One region of the Lysinibacillus sp. RC79 genome, then DNA from elsewhere that is predicted to be linked to it. Evidence: predicted binding sites of a transcription regulator. Region 1 holds the regulator's gene; each other region holds the start of a gene.
What was found. Region 1 encodes Rex, which represses fermentation and respiration genes when NADH is low (regulators of the CRP and FNR family bind a similar motif). Its sites were predicted from a motif close to TTGTGAAATATTTCACAA; they were not measured.
Positions count from the first base shown of each region.

Region 2: a site for Rex is predicted at 3,153-3,170, ahead of ABH968_RS19015 (cytochrome ubiquinol oxidase subunit I). Genes of this name have one in related genera too.
Region 3: a site for Rex is predicted at 2,298-2,315, ahead of yeiL (transcriptional regulator YeiL). Genes of this name have one in related genera too.

Region 1 is NZ_JBGCCD010000054.1:4,498-9,094, reverse strand. Features, by position in the region: gene tatC (twin-arginine translocase subunit TatC) at 20-841, opposite strand; gene ABH968_RS27180 (twin-arginine translocase TatA/TatE family subunit) at 859-1,044, opposite strand; gene ABH968_RS27175 (redox-sensing transcriptional repressor Rex) at 1,332-1,967, opposite strand; gene ABH968_RS27170 (ABC transporter ATP-binding protein) at 2,193-4,142, shown strand.
Region 2 is NZ_JBGCCD010000023.1:40,723-45,319, forward strand. Features, by position in the region: gene cydS (cytochrome bd oxidase small subunit CydS family protein) at 398-520, opposite strand; gene ABH968_RS19010 (cytochrome d ubiquinol oxidase subunit II) at 534-1,559, opposite strand; gene ABH968_RS19015 (cytochrome ubiquinol oxidase subunit I) at 1,556-2,902, opposite strand; gene ABH968_RS19020 (diacylglycerol kinase) at 3,280-4,194, opposite strand; gene ABH968_RS19025 (thioredoxin family protein) at 4,328-4,597, opposite strand, start outside.
Region 3 is NZ_JBGCCD010000009.1:184,827-189,423, forward strand. Features, by position in the region: gene ABH968_RS11625 (diaminopimelate dehydrogenase) at 1-804, opposite strand, end outside; gene ABH968_RS11630 (hypothetical protein) at 1,314-1,604, shown strand; gene yeiL (transcriptional regulator YeiL) at 1,610-2,272, opposite strand; gene ABH968_RS11640 (MFS transporter) at 2,375-3,526, shown strand; gene ABH968_RS11645 (oxalate decarboxylase family bicupin) at 3,585-4,597, opposite strand, start outside.

The DNA.
Region 1 (4,597 bases):
TAGCATCGAGCTTCTATTATTATTGATTCAATTCTTCGATTTGACGTCTCTGCTGTTCCAGCGCCTCTTCAATCTGGCGTTTTTGCTCAGCCTCTTGTTCTTCTTTCATCCGCATTTCCTCTGATTTCAAATATTTTTTATAGCCAATACGAGAAATCATAATGCTAATTTCATAAAGAACAAACAACGGCACTGAAACCATTAAGTGCGAAGCTAATTCAGGCGGTGCGATTAAAGCAGCACATACAAATAAACCAAAGTATGAGTACTTACGAATACGAATTAGTAACTCAGGAGATAAAATCCCAATACGCGAAAAGAACAGGACTACAATCGGTAATTGGAAAAGGAAACCAAACGGAATTGTAAGCTTAAATAAAAACGTAAAATATTCATGTATGCCAATCGTTTGCTGAATTTCCAATTCATTTGATAAATTCATCATAAACTTTATGACATAAGGGAATAGTAAAAAATATGAAAAGGACAACCCTGCTAAAAATAATAAAAATGAATACGGTATATAGCTTAAAGTTGCTTTTCGTTCTACGTCCCTTAATCCTGGACTAATAAAAGCCCACAATTGGTACATCAATACCGGCGAAGATAGAATAAATGCTATTAAAAAAACGACTTGGATATAAATTGCAAGTGGTGTTACTACATCAAACGCATGAAGTGTTATATTGTAAGACTCTCCAGTAATTTGAAGGTATTTAACAAGCGGCTTCGCAACAAAAAAGCCGCCAGCCATAGCGAGAACAAAGAAAACGGCAACAATAAAAAGCCGTTTTCTTAATTCTTCTATATGCTCAATAACAGTTAGATCTTTTGGATTCATCCTCAAACATCCTAACTTTACTTATCTAGTTCTTTCTTTTTCTTATCATCATCATCTTCGTCGACTAATCCTTTAGTAGCATTTTTGAATTCACGTAATGTTGAACCAAATGCTTTACCAAGCTCCGGTAACTTCTTAGGACCGAAAATTAGTAATGCGACAATTCCGATAATAATGAGGCTCATAGGACCAATACCACCCATTAAAGCCACCTCCTCTTTATATCCATCATTTTAACGCATATTTCGCCATTTAGCTAACTAATTATATGTGAAAGTTTTTCGTCATTCTCGCATTTTACTTCATACTTATTTTACAGAAACTGTGAGAGCTATACTATCAATTATGCCTCGGCATAATTGCGTCCGGAATCGGCTTTGTGCTTGCACAAAGAACTCCTTTCCGATTTCCGTGACATCCGCCGGAGGCTTTAACTTCTTTCAGCGGGTGTTTCGACACCCGCTGAAAGAAGTTAAATTATGTACAATTATCACTCTTCCTGATTACGAATTAAATAAATGAGCGCCTGCAATTCTACCGACAAATCAATTGTTAAAAGTTGCATTTTGTCTGGTACAGTAATACGCTCTGGCGTAAAGTTCAAAATTCCTTTTGCGTTCATCGCTGCTAATCTATCTGCCATTTTCTGTGCAGAGCGTGGTGAAACTGTTAAAATTGCAAGCTCCGCTCCATATTCTGCATACTTTTCTTCCAATAAGTCAGGGTGAAAAACAGGAATATTGCTAATCATTTTCCCTTCTTTTGGGGCCTTTGAATCAAATGCCACAACGATGTGAGTATTGTGATTTTTTTGAAAATTATATTTTAATAAAGCACTACCTAAATTCCCTACACCAATTAACGCTACTTTTGTCGCTTCATGTTGATCGAGCGTTTGACTAAAAAATTCCAAGAGATGCTGCACATCATAGCCATATCCCTTTTTCCCAAGAGCACCAAAATAAGAAAAATCACGGCGAATAGTTGCAGAATCAATTTTCATCGCTTCACTCAGTTCCTTCGACGAAATGCGTTCCATGCCTTCTTGTGCAAAGTTTTGAATAAAACGATAGTAAAGAGGAAGTCTTTTCGTAGTGGCTTGTGGAATTTTTAATTCTTGTTTCAAACTTTTTTCCTCCTTAAAATGTATCAAATTCTATTTATGATACTTGCTTAAATTTCTAAGTTTATAATATTCACTGGAGGATTTCCCTTTAGTTAATGGCGCTTTTACGCCACTAACTAAAGGGAAATCGTTTCAATCTTACATGACAGCTTGGAATAAGTAAAGCATCGACATTGCAAGCCAATCGCTCATCCATTACACTAAGGAAGAATTGAGGTGTCAAGAATGATTGTTTTACAGGTCAATCAACTATATAAATCCTTCCTTGCAGATGAAATTTTAAGTGGCGTAAAATTAGAGGTTCAACATCGTGACCGCGTTGCATTAGTAGGTCGTAACGGTGCTGGTAAGTCTACTTTACTTAAAATAATTGCTGGTCAAATGTCATATGACTCTGGCGATATTATTATCCCTAAAGGTATACAAATTGGATATTTGGAGCAGCATGCTGGATTAAACTCAACATTGTCGATTTGGGATGAAATGATGACAATTTTTGAGCCGCTTATTGCCCAAGAACAAACACTCCGATCATTAGAACAACAAATGGCCGACCCAGCTGTTTATGAAAATCCTACTTTATATGCAAAAATAATGTCTGAATACGATCATTTGCAGCATAATTTTAAGGATGCGGGTGGCTATCAATTTGAATCTGATACACGTTCTGTGCTTCATGGCATGCAGTTTTATCCTGAGGATTACGAAAAGCCAATTAGCTCACTATCAGGGGGACAACGAACTCGGTTAGCTCTTGCTAAGCTTCTGTTAAGTAAACCTGACCTATTAATACTCGATGAACCTACTAACCATTTAGATATTGAAACTCTCTCATGGTTGGAATCATATTTAAAAGGCTACGAAGGGGCTATTCTAATTGTTTCCCATGACCGCTACTTCTTAGACCAGGTTGTTTCCATTGTCTACGAAGTCTCTCGTCATCGCGTCACAAAATATACAGGCAATTATAGTGCCTATTTAGATGAAAAAGCGAAAAATTATGAGCGTGATTTGAAGCTTTATGAACGACAGCAAGATGAGAAGGCCAAGCTTGAAGAATTTGTTCAAAAAAACATAGCTCGTGCTTCTACTACTAAAATGGCACAAAGTCGTCGTAAAATGCTTGAACGAACAGAATGGCTGGAATCCCCTGAGGGTGATGAAAAGTCAGCAAGCTTCGGTTTTACAATTGAACGTCAAAGTGGTAACGATGTATTATCTATTGATGATTTAGCTATAGGTTATAGTGATAAGAAAATATCAAGCGGCGTCACATTACGCACTTTCCGAGAAGACCGCATTGCACTTGTTGGACCAAATGGTGTTGGTAAATCAACTTTATTAAAAACCATCGTCAAAGATTTGCCACCACTCTCCGGAGAGATTCGCTATGGTACAAATGTTCAAATTGGTTATTATGATCAAGAGCAAGCAAAGCTATCGAGCAATAAAAGTGTTCTAAAAGAGCTATGGGATGAATGGTCTTTAATGAATGAAAAAGATATTCGCTCGGTACTAGGCCGTTTCTTATTCAGTGGAGAAGATGTAGATAAAATCGTGTCGTCTTTATCTGGTGGAGAAAAGGCTAGACTTGCATTAGCTAAGTTAATGATGCAAAAGGCCAATCTCTTAATTCTCGATGAGCCTACCAATCACTTAGACTTAGATAGTAAAGAGATACTGGAAAACGCACTGATCGATTATCCTGGAACGCTCTTATTTGTATCGCATGACCGATATTTCATCAATCGAATTACTACTAAAGTAATCGAACTATCTGGCGATGGTTCCTTTGAGTATTTAGGGGACTATGATTATTATCTTGAGAAGAAACAAGAGCTATTAGAAATTGCTCAAATGAAGGCTGCCGCTCAACCACAAGTACAAGCTGATGTACCTGAGAAGATCTCTACCTCTAAAATTGATAAAGAGGCTAAAAAACGAGAGCGCCAAATTAGACGCGCGCTTGAAGAACTAGAGGGGAAAATGCAGCACGTAAATCTTGAAATAGCTCGCTTAGAAGAAGCTCTTTGCGATCCTGAGATTTTTACAGACCACGAAAAAATTACACAGCTTCAAGAGGAATTATCAACTGCTAAGGAACAGTATGAGTTATTCGAAATGGAATGGCTTGAGCTAAGTGAAGAACTTGAAAATATTATACATCCCTCTTGAGGTGGGATAAAACTTGTAAAGCCATGTGCCTTGTCGCATGGCTTTTTACTTTACTCGCCTTGATTTTTCATATATATTGGTCAAGTGCTATTTTTCGACAAAAAATGCCCACAACTTTATACACACTATAAATCTAGTAATGCCAACATATCAACAGACTTTTCCACATTGTCCACAATTCAAAAATATTTTATTCACATCATTTTGTACAAAATAGGCTACTATATATTGAATAATCACAAGTTATGCACAAGTTATCAACATTTTGTGCATAAGTACGGATGTTCGCTGTTTTATTTCTATCTTACCTGTGGATAATTTTCTGAAAAATTTGTCAACTAATCGGATTCAAATTTTCTTATATACACTGTTTTCTCAACAATTTTTTTACAAAAGCAAAAAGAGGTATTTTAGAATCAAATCTAAAACACCTCTTTTTCTATAATCAATTATGC
Region 2 (4,597 bases), on a different contig from region 1:
CATTTCAATCTCTTTATTGTAGCATGTTGTGGCGGATGAAAAAAGAACAAGGCTTCATATTAACGGCTCGGATGTATTGAGAAAGTGAGATCAGCTCTGGCCACCAACTGATTGGGTATGCCGATAATGTAATCCGCTCTCTCCCCAAACTGCTCGGGTATGCTGACAATGTGATCCGCTCTCTCCCCAAACTGCTCGGGTAAGACAAGAATGTGATCCGCTCTCCTCTCAAACTGCTCGGGTAAGACAAGAATGTGATCCGCTCTCACTCCAAACTGCTTGGGTATCCCAAGAATATGATCCGCTCTCACACTGCTCAGGTAAACAAAAAAAGTGATCTGCCCTGCCTACCTGAGCACCCGAACAAATACATCCCCACGAGTAGAAAAAAGAGCCGCTATTCGCGACTCTTTCCCTCTTTCCTCACTGTGTGGTAATCTCTAGGTGCCCACCAGAAAGCAGCAACTACACCTAGGATGACGACTATAAAGGGTGCATAAAAAATCAAAAAACTTGCCATAGTTGTATCCCTCCTATGCGTGATTGTCTTCTTTTCCTGTCACATATTTTTTGTTGAAGAGGAATAATTTCAACAACAAGAACAGTGATGGAATCAGTAGACACAGTCCTAAAATAAACGCAATGACGAGTGCAATCGCCATCTGTGTACTTGTAAAGCTATCGTAAATTGTTAAATACGGATATAGTAAATATGGATATTGTGCGATCCCATATGCGAAGAATGCCACTGCAAATTGGGCAATCAATAATCCTACCGCAAGACCGTAATTTTTTCGCATCCATATTAACACTACAGTAATAATAAATAATACGGCTGAAATGGCAAACATCCACCATAAATTAATCATATGATTGTAACTTTCAGGGTTGATAAATTTCATTTCGTACATAATGCCGAGCGCACTCACCATTAATGGTATCGCCCAAGCAAGTGCGTATCTTCTCATTAAATTTGTGGCTTCTCTATCCTTTGCTTTATGAGCATACCAAGTTAAAAACACGGCTGAAATATAAAGTACAGCTGCAATGCTCAACACGACAATACTCCAAGCAAATGGGCTCGTATACAATGTCCAATAGTTTAGGACAGGTTGCCCGTCAACAATATCCACATAGCCACCAGCAGCAATCGCGAATACAACAGAGAGTGAGGCTGGAATGAGTAAGCCTGCTACACCATACGTCAGCGTGTAACCGATATGTCCACGTGCGCCATAGGATTCAAACGCATAGTAAGAGCCTCGTATTGCTAGGAGCACTAGCGAAATACTAACTGGAACAAGTAAAATCGTTCCATAATAGAACGCTGTTTGTGGGAAAAATCCAACAATCCCAACAAAGAAGAATACTAAAAAGACATTGGTTACTTCCCAAACAGGTGATAAATAACGCTTAATAATATTCGTTAAAATATGATTTTTTCCGATAAGCAGGCTGTAGGCATTAAAAAAGCCTGCACCAAAATCGATTGAAGCTACTATGACATAGCCAAATAGGAAAATCCATAAAACTGAAATACCTAAAATCTCTAATGTCATAAGATGTCACCGCCTTTTTCAGCATGGCGATCTTCTATTTCTCGCTCAATTGGATTCTTTTTGAACATACGAATTAAAACCACCATACTGCCTACTGCTAATACGGCATATACGCCGGTAAACAATAGCATCATTAAATCCACATGGTCACTCGTTGTGGCCCCTTCTGGTGTTCGCATTAATCCATATAAGATCCAAGGCTGTCGTCCAACTTCAGCTAGCCACCATCCTGCTTCAATTGCAATAATGGAAAGTGGTCCACCTGCAACAACAATCCATCTAAACCAACGTCTATGAATAAACTGCCAATCACGTGCTTTCCCGGTTACGTAAAGCAGTGAAACGAATGCCATGAACATGCCAATCATCACCATGAGATCAAAGAGGTAATGAATATACAGCGGTGGTCGATCTTCTTTAGCAAATTGATCTAAGCCAATTACCTCTGCATTTGGATTATTATGTGCTAAAACGCTCAAAGCATAAGGTACTTTAATAGCATATTTTACTTCTTCACCATTTAATACACCGAATAGTATAAGGGAAGCTTTATCCCCCGTTTCAAAATGCCACTCAGCTGCAGCTAGTTTTTCTGGCTGATATTCTGCTAAATATTTACCTGAAAAGTCTCCAATAATCGCTGATGCAATGGAGAAAATCAGACCAATCTTCATAAGTAGGTATAAGGATTTTTTATGGTATACATGCTTAGAACCTCTAAGTAGACGGTATCCTGCAATAGATGCTAACACAAATGCGGACGTCATGTAGGCTGTAACGAGAACATGCGCTACCTTTGTCGGCATCGCTGGATTAAACATGGCTAAAAAAGGTTGAATATTCACAAGCTGGCCGTCCACAATGTCAAATCCTTGTGGCGCATTCATAAACGCATTGACAATTGTTATAAACACAGCTGACATCGATGCACCGACAGCAACCGGAATTAATAGTAGCATATGCTTTTTCTGACTATCGAAGCGATCCCAAGTATATAAGTAGATGCCTAGGAAGATGGCTTCAAAGAAAAATGCAAACGTTTCCATAAAAAGTGGTAATGCAATTGTTTGGCCGGCAAGCTGCATAAAATTCGGCCATAGTAAAGACAACTGTAAGCCAATTGCTGTCCCTGTTACAACTCCGACTGCAACTGTAATGACAAAACCTCGTGCCCAACGTCTTGCCATTAAAATATAGTGCTCATCGTTCTTTTTATACCCAGTCCATTGCGCAATCATAATCATTAATGGGACACCCACACCAATCGTTGCATAAATAATATGGAACGATAAGGTTAGCTCCGTTAATGCTCTACTCCAAAAGACTGCTGATTCATTCACCATTTCATTGCCCCCCTAACCTCCAAATATTCTTCCAAGTATGGAAAGTAGCATGATAATTCCAACACCAAAGCTTAGCCAAATGAGCTTTCTTTCCTGTGACTTATACAAAGGCAACACTTCCTTTCCCTTATCTCTACCCCCATTTTCCACTATTGCAACGAAAAAAACCTTTATAATGGACCGGAATTTCGGCCTATTATAAAGGTTTCAAATTTTGTTCAAGTAATATACGCACATTTGCCAAACATTTTTCTTAATTCATTCACAATACCAATTATTAGAATTTTTTATATCTATATATAGGTTTTTTTGCCAATTTCAACCACTAATGAACAGGGCTCCCTCCTAAATTGAGTAGAGCCCTGTTTTAATGTTCATTACATACGGTCTTCCTCACGAATATCTGCTAGTGGAACAAAAATTTCAATATGGCGCTTTAAGTTTTCAAATGTAGCAGGTGCATCTCCACCATACTCACCATCTAAGTTTAAATGTATTTCATCTTCAGTAGATACTTTTACGACACTTGCCTTTTTATAAATCACACGATCATCATTCAAATGCTCGCCTCTTAATGCCATTGCGGCAAGCTGAATAAATTCAGGCAGGCTTACTTTTTTCAATACTAATAAAGTAAAGTAGCCATCATTAATACTTGCGTCAGGTGCAAGCTTTTCAAAACCACCTACTGAATTTGTTAAGCCACATAAAAACATCATGGCATCCCCATCAAACACTTCGCCATCATATTCGATACGCATATGGGAAGCTTTGATCGATGGGATCATTTCGACTGCTTTTACGTAATAAGCTAGCTGTCCTAGCATTGTTTTCATTTTACTTGGCACTTCATAAGTTAACTCTGTAATACGTCCGCCAGCGGCAATATTGATGAAATAGCGTTCCCCATTTAATAAACCAACATCTACCGGCAACGTTTCACCTTTAATAATGATATCAACGGCAGCTTCAATATTTCGGGGAATATGCACGGCACGGGCAAAGTCATTCGTTGTGCCCATCGGAATTAACCCTACTTTCGGGCGGTTCTCAAATGGACTAACACCTGAAACAACTTCATTTAATGTGCCATCTCCACCAACTGCAATGATTATATCAAAGCCACGTTCTACTGCATCCTTTGCTGCAATGGTTGCATCGCCTTCACAGGTTGTTGCGTGACAAGATGTCTCATAGCCTGCTACCTCTAATTTTGCCAGTACTTCTGGTAGATGCTTTTTAAACACTTCACGCCCAGATGTAGGATTATAAATGATTCTTGCTCGTTTCATAACATACCTTCCTGCTTCATAAGATTCTATTTCTTTCAACGAATTATTCGTTTAAATGTTGCATCAAGCTTCCAATAATTAACAAAAGAAAGGCTCGTCCTCATTCTCTGACATGCAGCCTTATAATTTTAAATTATTGTAATGCAGCTGTTACTTGCTTTTTAAAATCCTCATAAACAAATGTCCAATATGATTTATTCGTAATATTCTCTTCACGAATTTCAGCATATAGCGCTTTTTGTGCATCTTCAAATGTAGGATCTTCTTTATCAGGTAAAGTAGCTCGTTTACTCACTACTAGTTCCTGTAATTCTGGTGCACGTGGACCCCATTTTCCAACAACCTGACCAGCATCATCTAATAAAATATAAACCGGAATTGCACGGCCACCATTTGTTAAATA
Region 3 (4,597 bases), on a different contig from region 1:
TTCAAGAATTTGTTTTTCGCTAGCGCCGCTTTCTCCACTACGAATAACGAATCCACCGTGTGGCATGCCTGTGTGGTTTGCTTTAAATTCTTCTTCAGAAATAAAGTTTACGGTTGTGTCATACTCATCAAAGTAGTTCGGCATCGTCACAATTTCTTGCTCAACTTTTGCAGCATCCGCACCTTCTTCAAGTACAACCCAACATTCACGTGCATGTTTTTCACGTGTTGTCAGCTCAGGATTTTCACCGTTGCGAACACGTTCTACAGCCTCTTGAATTGGCAATGTGTATTGTACTGCATTTTTAACACCTTCAATGCGACGCACAGCATCTGAGTGTCCTTGACTTAAACCGTCTCCCCAGAAAGTATAAGTTGTGCCTACTGGTAGAACTGATTCCCCGAGTAAACGATTTAATGAGAACAAACCTGGATCCCAGCCAACTGAAATGACTGATACTTTACCAGATTTTTGAGCTACTACATCTACAGCCTCGAAAAACTCAGGAATTTTCGCATGTGTATCAAAGCTGTCAATTGTATTAAACCATTGTGCAAAGTGTGGTCCTTGCTCTGGTAAATCTGTTGCTGAGCCACCACATAAAATCATTACATCAATGTCATTTTGGAATTTTTCAGCATCATCCACTAAATATACGCTTGCATTACTTGCAATGTTTACAGTTGAAGGATCGCGACGTGTGAAAACCGCTACTAATTCCATATCTGGATTTTGGGAAATAGCATACTCTACACCGCGCCCTAAATTTCCATAACCTACAATACCTACTCGAATTGCACTCATTAAAAATTCCTCCTCACGATTACGTGACTATGTGAAGTCCTTCACGTTAAATCTAATTACAATAATACGTTGTGTTAGGAAAATTCACAATAGTTTGAGTACGTGTTTTTCTCTTGAAATTATACAAGTTTTCTATGATTTCTATTCATAAATGGTATGAATACGATTACATTTTACTTAACTTCTTTCAGCGGGTGTAAAACATCCGCTGAAAGAAGTTAAAGCCTCCGGCGGATGTCATGGAAATCGGAAAGGAGTTCAAGAGGATGTTAGCCTAAAATCATCGCATCCATGCGATAACGGCTAACTGACCTGCGTCGGTGCCGCTGCCGCTACGCTTTCGCGCAAAAAACATCTGCAGGCCTAAGCACAAAGCCGATTCCGGACGCAATTATGCCGAGGCATAATTGATTTAGTAACCTTTAAGTTTTCGTTAAAGCCTTGTAAATGAAGACTATTCCGACCGCATGTCTTGTACAATAAAACTAACGACAAAGGGGGCATGTTGAATGAAAAGTAATTGTTATTCACCAAGCACAACATTGGAACAAGGAGAATTACTTGCTTGTCCATTCCAAAATGCACAAAAATCTGCTAAAGCTCACATTGAAGCTGAGGCAAAGCACAGAAGATTTTCACCCAGTAAACACCAATGTATAAGGGTTATCCCTTTTGGCGTTATAGACGAAACCCTAAATATCTCCGTAGAAAACCAACGAGTCGATGAGGTTAACTTCTACCATAGCGGCAAGGAAATCGCACGCTGGTTGATTAAAAAAAGTGAATACAATAAGCTGTAGTTTCCTCACAGTATCTCCTGTGCCAATTCGGAAAGACGCTTTTCATTCATAATGTGATAGCCATTCTTTCTCTTTTCTAAAATTTTTTCTTCACAAAATTGCGCAAGTACATATAATAAATGCCGGTAGGAAACCCCTAAATATTCACAGATTTCAGTATGTTTTTCTTTATAGATACCTTGATCTGACGATAATTGGATAAAAGCAGCAAGTCGATTTTCAAGTGGATACGCTTGATTTTGTGTATATTTTGACGTCATTTTGGTCGCCTTTTCCCCTAAAAACACACAAAGTTTACGTAAAAAAAGTACATCCGTGAGTAACTTTTCTTTGCAAGACTGTGTAATCGAAAAACAAATCGTCTCAGTTACTGTCTGAACCCCCTTCGTATATCTCGCCTCATTAAGTAACTCAATTTCACCCATAAAACGCGGTGCCTCTGGGTATTCGATAAGCGAGACCTTGCCATTTTTATGCGTCATATATATTTTCGCTTTCCCTTCAATCATGTAGTATAGCGTATCCGGAAATGATCCTTCTGTAAAAATCCATTCGCCTTTGTCAAACTTACATACCTCCAGAAATGGATTTATATCGAATGAGAAAAAATCATCAATCGGATATTTATCGAGATAGTATGAACGTTCCTCAGCTGTCAGTATATGCATTATTTTACTCTCTCCTCTTAAAAAAATGTGAGATATCTCACATTATTGTATCGATGAACGTGCTATTATTCAACATAGTTAAATTGGAGGTACGTAAAATTTATGAACAATCAACGTTGGCTTTCCCAAAATTTCTTTGCATTTTTCTTTACATGGGGTATTTTCTTACCTTACTGGACAGGTTGGCTTGTAGATGCCAAACATCTTACTGTCTCACAGGCTAGCGTCGTGATGGGCTGCGGTCTTTTAGCACGAGCAACTTCAAATCTATTTTTCTTCCCGACTCTTGCAAAATATGTGCACAAAAAACGACTCGTTAGTATTCTAGCAATAGGTGCCCTAATCACAACTTTATTTTACTTACTAAGCACGAGCTTTATCTCGCTTCTTATTGTTACCCTTTTATTTAGCATTTTCTATCCAGCACTGCTACCTGCCGTTGAAAGTAGTGCGGCAACGCTCGTACAGCAAGGAAATGTACACTATGGTAAAAGCCGCTCCTATGGTTCCCTTGGCTTTGTCATTGCAGTATTAATCATTAGTATGCTGACAGGTGCATTTGGCAATAACATTATCTTTTGGAGTATGGTGGTCGGCCTGATCGGTATGCTGTTGATGCAGCAAATGGCTACACCAAAAGAGTTACTCGTTGTACCGACAAAAGAACAACGTGCAAAATCATTGTCGATGAAAACATTATGGACTATTAAAGGTTTCCCTATTGTTTTATTAATCGTTATCCTATTGCAAGGCGCACACGCTTCTTATTACAGCTACGGCTATATATATTTAGGTGACTTACATGTCGACCCATTCTACATGGGGATGATTATTAACATCGCCGTAATTTGCGAAATCTTATACTTTATGAAGGCTGATACACTATTTAAAAAATGGCGCTCATCTTCCTTATTACTTTTAGCAGCAAGCGGTTCTTCATTACGTTGGCTACTCATTTACCTATTTCCGAATGTCTGGGTATTTATCGCTTCTCAAACATTACATGCATTTTCTTTTGCTCTCGCGCATTTTGCTTTTATCAGCTATTTAACAAAAACATTGCCGAAGGAGCAAATTCCAAATGCGCAAGGTCTTTACTCTGCATTAGCAATGGGATTAAGTACAGCGATCCTTACATTTTTAGGCGGCTATTTATACGAGATTTCACCTGGACTATCATTTGCAGCAATGCTTGTTTGTACTGTTCCAGCAATCGGTATACTGCTTGCTACTAGAAATAAATATCAATATTAAAAACAAGCAGGTGGGAAAGATAAGATCTTGTATCTTTCCTACCTGCTTTTCTATATGCTCATCTTGGATAATATGAAAATCCAGGATATTTTACAACCGGCCACTTTTCCTTTCTCAATACGTTAAGAAGTTCAGGACCAATATTTAAATTGCTTTGTACTAGCTCAGATGGAGTAAGGGCCATCCATTGATTTAACGAAACATCCTGAAATCTATCACTTTTAAACATTTCAAGGAACCATAATGTCTCAGTACCGGTATTTTCAATGTAATGACCATTTGCAAACGGTACGTATCCCACATCTCCTGCACGATAATCGAATGTTCTAGCCACACCATTTGCTGTAAACACTGTCATACGCCCTTGACCTTGAAGGTAATATTGCCATTCGTCATTATTCGGGTGCCAATGTAGCTCTCTCATAGCACCAGGCTTAATCTCGACAAGCGCTGCTGCGATATTTTTAGAAATAGGAAAGTTTGTCGAATCCACAATTCTAACACTGCCACCAGGAGTTTTAATAGGAGTTTGGGCAAGCAGGCTATGTTTGAAGGTTTGAGGGACTGTACCGTATGGGGATTGTACTTTTTGTGTGTCTAGAGGTACTGGAACCTTATCTTGAAAAATATAGACCTGTTCTTTCGGGATATGATTAAAAGCGCTCATAGGAACGCCAAAATTGGAGGACAGCACATCTTTAGGAGTATGAGCAAACCAATCAGATATTGAAAATGTACTAAGATCTGAAAAATGCCCATCGTCAAACACCAGCAAAAATTCACAGCCATCTTCAAGACCCTGTATCGAATGCGGAATTCCTGGAGGGAAATACCATAAATCCCCTGGTCCTACATCAGCAATAAAGTTACGCCCATTTTGATCGACTGCTGTAATGCGTGCATGACCAAGAAGCATATACGACCATTCGGCCTGTTGATGCCAATGTAGCTCACGTACCCCACCCGGTGTCAGACTCATATTGACACCTGCCAATGTCGTAGCAATTGGCAGATCACGAACAGTAATTTCTCGAGACCAACCACCATGTTTTAAAACCATATGTGTATCAG